2 linked regions of the Mariniflexile sp. TRM1-10 genome follow. Each later gene encodes a partner of the first gene's protein in a complex. Links are inferred from orthologs where the notes say so. Each region holds a gene or a part of one and is shown in the gene's direction. Other genes may lie near its edges.

What was found.
Region 2: the proteins of secA (region 1) and secY are in contact, whole or in part, in a crystal structure (PDB 3DIN), measured with the Thermotoga maritima proteins. The link is inferred for Mariniflexile sp. TRM1-10 from one-to-one orthologs. Residues at the interface, in WP_004082002.1 of Thermotoga maritima: Glu261, Ala262, Arg263, Lys300, Ala301, Arg302, Thr303, Ile304, Ile305, Leu323, Tyr324, Asp325, Pro326, Val329, Ser330, Tyr333, Ile336, Lys340, Phe345, Val349, Glu363, Phe364, Tyr374, Ser375, Gly376, Gly377, Glu393, Ile395, Thr482, Ser483; in WP_004081795.1 of Thermotoga maritima: Glu108, Gly109, Glu110, Glu111, Ala236, Glu237, Arg238, Arg239, Ile240, Thr241, Ile242, Gln243, Tyr244, Ala245, Arg246, Arg247, Val248, Thr249, Gly250, Arg251, Arg252, Val253, Tyr254, Gly256, Ala257, Ser258, Thr259, Tyr260, Leu261, Pro262.

What each region holds. Positions count from the first base shown.
Region 1 is NZ_CP022985.1:183,437-187,774, forward strand. What follows is about bases 343-4,257. They hold secA (preprotein translocase subunit SecA), read left to right. Parts: upstream 343-703; coding sequence 704-4,057; downstream 4,058-4,257. Other genes in these bases: CJ739_RS00940 (DUF2795 domain-containing protein), read left to right, coding at 343-536. In the rest of the region: more of CJ739_RS00940, read left to right, coding at 315-342; CJ739_RS00950 (PsbP-related protein), read left to right, coding at 4,287-4,338. UniProt on the Escherichia coli protein: Required for protein export, interacts with the SecYEG preprotein conducting channel.
Region 2 is NZ_CP022985.1:478,224-481,576, reverse strand. What follows is about bases 366-3,295. They hold secY (preprotein translocase subunit SecY), read left to right. Parts: upstream 366-1,122; coding sequence 1,123-2,469; downstream 2,470-3,295. Other genes in these bases: rpsM (30S ribosomal protein S13), read left to right, coding at 2,899-3,273; ykgO (type B 50S ribosomal protein L36), read left to right, coding at 2,780-2,896; infA (translation initiation factor IF-1), read left to right, coding at 2,479-2,694; rplO (50S ribosomal protein L15), read left to right, coding at 655-1,107; rpmD (50S ribosomal protein L30), read left to right, coding at 458-640. Also shown: more of rpsE, read left to right, coding at 1-365. UniProt on the Escherichia coli protein: The central subunit of the protein translocation channel SecYEG. Consists of two halves formed by TMs 1-5 and 6-10.

The sequences.
Region 1 (4,338 bases):
CGGTTCTTGCGTTAGGGATGACTCACTGGCTTTTATTTTGAATTAATGAAATCATAAATACGTTGTATTTGCGGTGAAAATCCTTTTTGTCTGGTTGAGCGTAGTCAAAACCTTTAAGATAAAAAAGATAGTAACGAAAAGCCCGACATCCCCCGATAGTTATCGGAATGCTAACGCTTAAATTAAAAAGCTGAATTTCAACTGTTTAAATAATAAAAAAACACGTTCTTAAAAATAATAATTAAATAATTCATTTTTTTCTTGTGTGTTTGAACTAAAAATTTATTTTTGCACAAAATTAAAACGCATATAAAATGTATTGGACTTTAGAATTAGCATCGTATTTAAGTGATGCACCTTGGCCAGCAACAAAAGACGAGTTAATAGATTACGCTATTAGAACGGGTGCTCCTTTGGAGGTTGTTGAAAACTTACAGTCTATTGAAGATGAAGGTGATGCCTACGATTCAATTGACGAAATTTGGTCTGATTATCCAACAGATGAAGATTACCTTTGGAATGAAGATGAATATTAATAAAGCATAAAGAAAAGTTAAAAAGTCTCGGTTTGAGGCTTTTTTTTTGTCTTAAATCTTTATAAAACATATAACAAAATGTATCTTTGATTGCTTTTTAAAAGCAACAAAAACAAAATAATTTACCACTAGGAAGTTTTCCTAGTTAACATATAATATATATACACATGAGTTTTTTAAATTCTGTACTTAAAGTATTTGTTGGCGACAAATCGAAACAAGATGTAAAGTCCATTATGCCTATTGTAAGCAAAATCAAGACTTTTGAAGCTGCTATAGAAGGATTGTCACACGATGAACTAAGGGCTAAAACAGCACAATTTAAGGCGACTATTGCACAAGCGATACAGCCTATAAACGACCAAATTGCAAAATTACTTGAAGAGGCCGAAAACACCGAAGACATTGACAGACGTGAAGATATTTATCTAGACATTGATAAACTAAAAGATGATGCTTACAAAACTACTGAAGATGTTTTAGACGCTATTTTACCAGAAGCTTTTGCCGTAGTTAAGGAAACTGCAAAACGTTTTACAAACAACACCACTATTACAGTAACGGCAAGCACTTTTGATAGAGAATTATCAGGTGCAAAAGATTACGTTACTTTAGATAATGATAAAGCTATTTGGTCCAACTCTTGGGATGCTGCAGGAAAAGCCATTACTTGGGATATGGTACACTACGATGTACAACTTATTGGAGGTATAGCCATGCACCAAGGTAAAATTGCCGAAATGCAAACGGGTGAAGGTAAAACCTTGGTAGCGACGCTTCCTATGTATTTAAATGCGCTTGCTGGAAAAGGGGTGCATTTGGTAACCGTAAACGACTATTTAGCAAAACGTGATAGCGCGTGGATGGCGCCTATTTTTCAGTTTCATGGATTGACTGTAGATTGTATCGATTACTACCAACCAAATTCCGATGCCCGTAAAAAAGCTTATAATGCCGATATTACCTATGGTACCAACAACGAGTTTGGCTTCGATTACTTACGTGATAATATGGCACACTCACCAAACGATTTGGTACAACGCCCACACCATTACGCGATTGTCGATGAGGTGGATTCTGTATTGGTTGACGATGCCCGTACACCATTAATTATTTCGGGGCCTATTCCGCAAGGTGAACGCCATGAGTTTAATGAGTTAAAACCCAAAATAGATGATATTGTTGCCGTACAACGCAAATATCTAACAGGCGTTTTAGCCGAAGCAAAAAAATTAATCACCTCTGGAGATACTAAAGAAGGCGGCTTTCAATTACTGCGTGTTTACCGTGGGATGCCTAAAAACAAAGCGCTTATTAAGTTTTTAAGTGAAGAAGGTGTTAAACAACTACTTCAAAAAACCGAAAACTTTTATATGCAGGACAACAACCGCGAAATGCCAAAGGTTGATGCCGAATTATACTATGTCATTGAAGAAAAAAACAATCAAATAGAGCTGACCGATAAAGGTGTTGAATACATTTCTGGAAAAGATGACCCTAACTTTTTCATTATGCCTGAAATAGGTATTGAAATAGCAAAAATTGAAAACCAGAATTTACCTTTAGCCGAAGAAGCTAAATTAAAAGAAGAACTATACAAAGATTTTGGTATAAAATCGGAACGTATTCATACGCTTAGTCAATTGCTTAAAGCCTACGCTTTATTTGAAAAAGATATTCAATACGTGGTCATTGACAACAAAGTGATGATTGTTGATGAACAAACCGGTCGTATTATGGATGGTCGTCGTTATTCTGACGGTTTACACCAAGCGATTGAAGCTAAAGAAAACGTAAAAATTGAAGATGCTACGCAAACCTTTGCTACGGTAACACTTCAAAATTACTTTAGAATGTACCGCAAACTGTCTGGTATGACGGGTACAGCAGTTACAGAAGCTGGCGAATTTTGGGAAATTTACAAATTGGATGTCGTGGAGATTCCAACCAACCGCCCAATTGCCCGTAATGACCAAGAAGATTTGGTTTACAAAACAAAACGCGAAAAATACAACGCCGTTATTGATGAGGTAACAAAACTTTCACAAGCCGGTCGCCCAGTGTTAATTGGTACGACTTCGGTAGAAATAAGTGAGTTACTTGGTAAAATGCTTACCATTCGTAAAATTCCGCATAACGTATTAAATGCGAAACTCCATAAAAAAGAGGCTGATATTGTTGCCGAAGCCGGTCAACCTGGACAAGTAACCATTGCCACCAATATGGCAGGTCGTGGTACCGATATTAAATTGACTGAAGCAGTTAAAAAAGCAGGCGGTTTAGCTATTGTAGGTACCGAGCGTCATGATTCACGTCGTGTGGATCGCCAGTTACGTGGTCGTGCAGGTCGTCAAGGAGATCCAGGAAGTTCGCAGTTCTATGTATCACTAGAAGATAATCTAATGCGTTTATTTGGTAGTGAGCGTATTGCTAAAATGATGGATAGAATGGGATTAAAAGAAGGCGAAGTCATTCAGCATTCCATGATTTCAAAATCTATTGAACGTGCACAGAAAAAAGTAGAAGAAAACAACTTTGGTGTTCGTAAGCGTTTATTAGAATATGATGATGTTATGAACGCACAACGTGAGGTCGTTTACAAGCGTCGCCACCATGCCTTATTTGGCGAGCGCCTGCGTGTAGATTTAGCTAATATGCTTTTCGATACAGCCGAAGGGATTGCTGAAACCAATAAAGCTGCCAACGACTTTAAAAACTTCGAATTTGAATTGATTCGCTATTTTTCAATGAGTTCGCCAATTTCAGAAGCTGAATTCGGAAAACTTTCGGCTCAAGAAATTACCAGTAAAATATACCGTACCGCATTCGATCATTACAGAGAAAAAATGACACGCAATGCAGACCTTGCATTCCCTGTTATTAAAAATGTATATGAAACCCAACGTGATAAATTCAAACGCATAGTCGTTCCTTTTACCGATGGCATAAAAACCTTAAATGTCGTTACCGATCTTGAAAAAGCTTACCAAACCCATGGTAAACAATTAATCACGGATTTTGAGAAAAACATCACACTTGCCATTATTGACGATGCTTGGAAAACCCATTTACGTAAAATGGACGAGCTAAAACAATCGGTGCAATTGGCTGTGCATGAGCAAAAAGACCCATTACTTATTTATAAGTTTGAAGCGTTTGAATTGTTCAAATCCATGATAGATGAAGTGAATAAAGACGTAATTTCATTCTTATTTAAAGGTGAATTACCTCAAGAAACACAAAACACCATTCATGAAGCCAGAGAGCGCAAACAGGAAAAACTGAATGTGCAAAAAGACGAAATACCTAATTTAGATGAACGTTCGGCACAAAATAGAGCTGCGGGCAATACCCAACGCCAACAACATGTCGTTGAAACCATTGTACGTGATAAACCAAAAATTGGACGCAATGACCAAGTAACTATTAAGCAAGTTATTACTGGTGAAAACAAAACCCTTAAATACAAACAAGCCGAGCCTTTATTGGCCAAAGGCGACTGGGTTTTGGTTGAAGATTAATACTATTTCTGCGAAAGCAGAAATCCCATAACTTAAAAAATCCTGATAGTTTCCTATCAGGATTTTTTTTATATACCTCATTAAAAAGTAATATATTACAGACATAATATAACTACAATTGTATTGCTATTTATTGTGGTTATACGATTGTTGGCAAACATTAGGCGAGACCATTAGAATTCAATTATACTGACAAAATATTAATGATTATAAACGAAGTATTTAGAAAATGAAAAACTTAATTTATTCAATTTTTGGTATCCTCATGTTAGGATTATTTA
Region 2 (3,353 bases), 290 kb from region 1 along the record:
GAGTTACAAAAGTAACTAAAGGTGGTAGAGCATTTGGTTTCTCAGCAATTGTTGTAGTTGGTGATGAAGCTGGTGTTGTAGGACAAGGTTTAGGAAAATCTAAAGACGTTGCTAGTGCAATTGCAAAAGCTGTTGAAGATGCTAAGAAAAACCTGGTTCGTATTCCTTTAAAAGGGAAAACTTTACCGCATGAGCAAAAAGGTAAATTTGGTGGAGCAAGAGTAAACATTATTCCTGCTGCCCAAGGTACAGGTGTTATTGCTGGTGGTGCTGTAAGAACAGTGCTTGAGGCAGTTGGTGTACATGATGTATTATCAAAATCTCAAGGATCATCAAATCCTCATAACGTTGTAAAAGCAACTTTTGATGCTTTATTACAATTAAGGGATGCCAATACCATTGCTCGAGATAGAGGTATTTCACTTGAACAAGTATTTAAAGCTTAATACAGACAGAGATGGCAAAAATTAAAGTAACAAAAGTTAAAAGCGCAATCAATTGTCCGCTAAGACAAAAACGAGTATTAATATCTCTAGGTCTTAAAAAGATCGGTCAGGTAAAAGAGCACGAAGCTACATCAAGTATTCTTGGTATGGTAAGTAAAGTAAATCACTTAGTTTCTGTTGAAGAAATTAAATAATAATATACTGAAAAATGGATTTAAGTAATTTAAAACCTGCAGAAGGTTCAGTTAAAAATCAAGGAAAAAGAATAGGACGTGGACAGGGTTCTGGTAAAGGTGGTACGGCAACCCGTGGTCACAAAGGTGCTAAATCCCGTTCTGGTTATTCTAAGAAAATAGGATTTGAAGGAGGTCAAATGCCACTTCAAAGACGTGTTCCTAAATTTGGTTTTACTAACGTTAACCGTGTAGAGTATCAAGGTATCAATTTAGATACCTTACAACAATTGGTTGATGATAAAAAAGCAACTGACACCGTAGATTTTGAAACATTATTCACTAACCGTTTAATTGGAAAAAACGACCTAGTTAAAATATTAGGTAGAGGTGAGTTAAAAACAAAATTAAAAGTATCAGCACATAAATTTACTGCTTCAGCAAAAGCTGCTATCGAAGCTGCTGGAGGAGAAGCTGTAACGTTATAAGACCTTATTGTAAGTATGAAATTTATAGAATCGTTAAAGAATGTTTGGAAAATAGAAGAACTAAGAAACAGAATCATAGTTACACTTGGTCTGTTATTGGTTTACCGTTTTGGTGCTCAAGTAGTGCTGCCAGGTATTGACGCTGCCCAATTAGAGGGTTTAGCCGATAGTGCCGATGGTGGTTTATTAGGGTTACTTAATGCTTTTACAGGTGGTGCTTTTGCAAATGCTTCGGTTTTTGCATTGGGTATCATGCCATACATTTCAGCTTCTATTGTTGTTCAGTTAATGGGAATAGCAATTCCTTATTTACAAAAACTACAAAAGGAAGGTGCTAGTGGTCAAAAGAAAATTAATCAAATTACACGTTGGTTAACTATTGCAATCTGTTTGTTACAAGCACCAGGTTATTTAGCTAGTTTACCAGCATTGGGAATACCTACAAGTGCATTTTTACTAGGCACAGGACCATTATTCTATTTCTCTTCTGTTACTATTTTAGTAACAGGCTGTATCTTTGCCATGTGGTTAGGAGAAAAAATTACCGATAAAGGTATTGGTAATGGTATTTCCTTATTAATTATGGTGGGTATTATAGCAACAATGCCAGCATCATTTATTCAAAATGCAGCTACAAGATTGGAAGGTAACAACGTGATGCTTATTCTTTTTGAATTGGTATTATGGTTCGTTATCATTCTTGGATGTATTATGTTAGTTATGGCTGTTAGAAAAATTGCAGTACAATATGCAAGAAGAACTGCTTCAGGCGATTACGAAAAAAGCGCCATGGCAGGTTCTAGACAGTATATTCCATTAAAGCTTAATGCTTCTGGAGTAATGCCTATTATATTTGCACAGGCAATTATGTTTGTTCCTAGTTTAATTGGTGGCTCTTCACTTTTAAAAGAAACTACTTTTGGATCTTGGATGCAAACTAACTATGCAGATATTTTCGGGTTGGCCTATAACATCACATTTGCTATATTAATTATAATATTCACATATTTTTATACAGCAATTACGGTGCCTACCAATAAAATGGCAGACGATTTAAAACGTAGTGGTGGTTTTATTCCTGGTATTCGTCCAGGTTCTGAAACTTCTGAATATTTAGATAAGATAATGTCTCAAATTACCTTACCGGGTTCTATATTTTTAGCATTCATAGCTGTGTTCCCAGCGTTAATAGTTAAAATTATGGGCGTTCAACAAGGATGGGCATTATTTTTTGGAGGCACTTCATTAATCATTTTAGTGGGTGTAGCTATAGATACTATGCAACAAGTAAACTCTTATTTGTTAAATAGACACTATGATGGCTTGATGAAAACAGGTAAAAATAGAAAAGCAATAGCTTAATATTATACTATGGCAAAACAGGCAGCAATAGAACAAGATGGAACCATTATAGAAGCATTATCAAATGCGATGTTCCGTGTTGAATTAGAGAACGGTCACATTGTGACAGCACATATTTCCGGTAAAATGCGTATGCATTATATTAAATTATTGCCAGGAGATAAAGTGAAATTAGAAATGAGTCCTTATGATTTATCTAAGGCGAGAATAACTTATAGATACTAAAGATTAAGTTGAAAAGTTATAAAGTAAAAAGTTAATACTTAAACAACTTTAAACTTTAAACTTTAAACTTTTAAACTAGAAAAAGATGAAAGTAAGAGCATCAGTAAAAAAAAGAAGTGCAGATTGTATAATCGTACGTAGAAAAGGTAGACTTTACGTGATAAACAAAAAGAATCCTAGATTTAAACAAAGACAAGGGTAATTATGGCAAGAATTGCAGGTGTAGACATACCAAAAAACAAAAGAGGAGTTATAGCTTTAACTTATATCTATGGAGTAGGTAGAAGTAGAGCTAAAGAAATATTAGCAGCAGCTAATGTTGATGAAAGTATTAAAGTTCAAGATTGGAACGACGACCAAATTAGTGGTATTCGTGAAGCTGTTGGTACTTTTACAATCGAAGGTGAATTACGTTCTGAAATCCAATTGAACATTAAACGTTTAATGGATATTGGATGTTACAGAGGAATTCGTCACAGATCGGGGCTTCCGTTAAGAGGGCAACGTACAAAAAACAACTCTAGAACTAGAAAAGGTAGAAGAAAAACTGTTGCTAACAAGAAAAAAGCAACTAAATAACAATTAGTCTTTAGTATTTAGACGTTGGAAGGAATCTGTTTGAAATTATAAAAGGTTTAGGATTCTAGCGACTATCAACT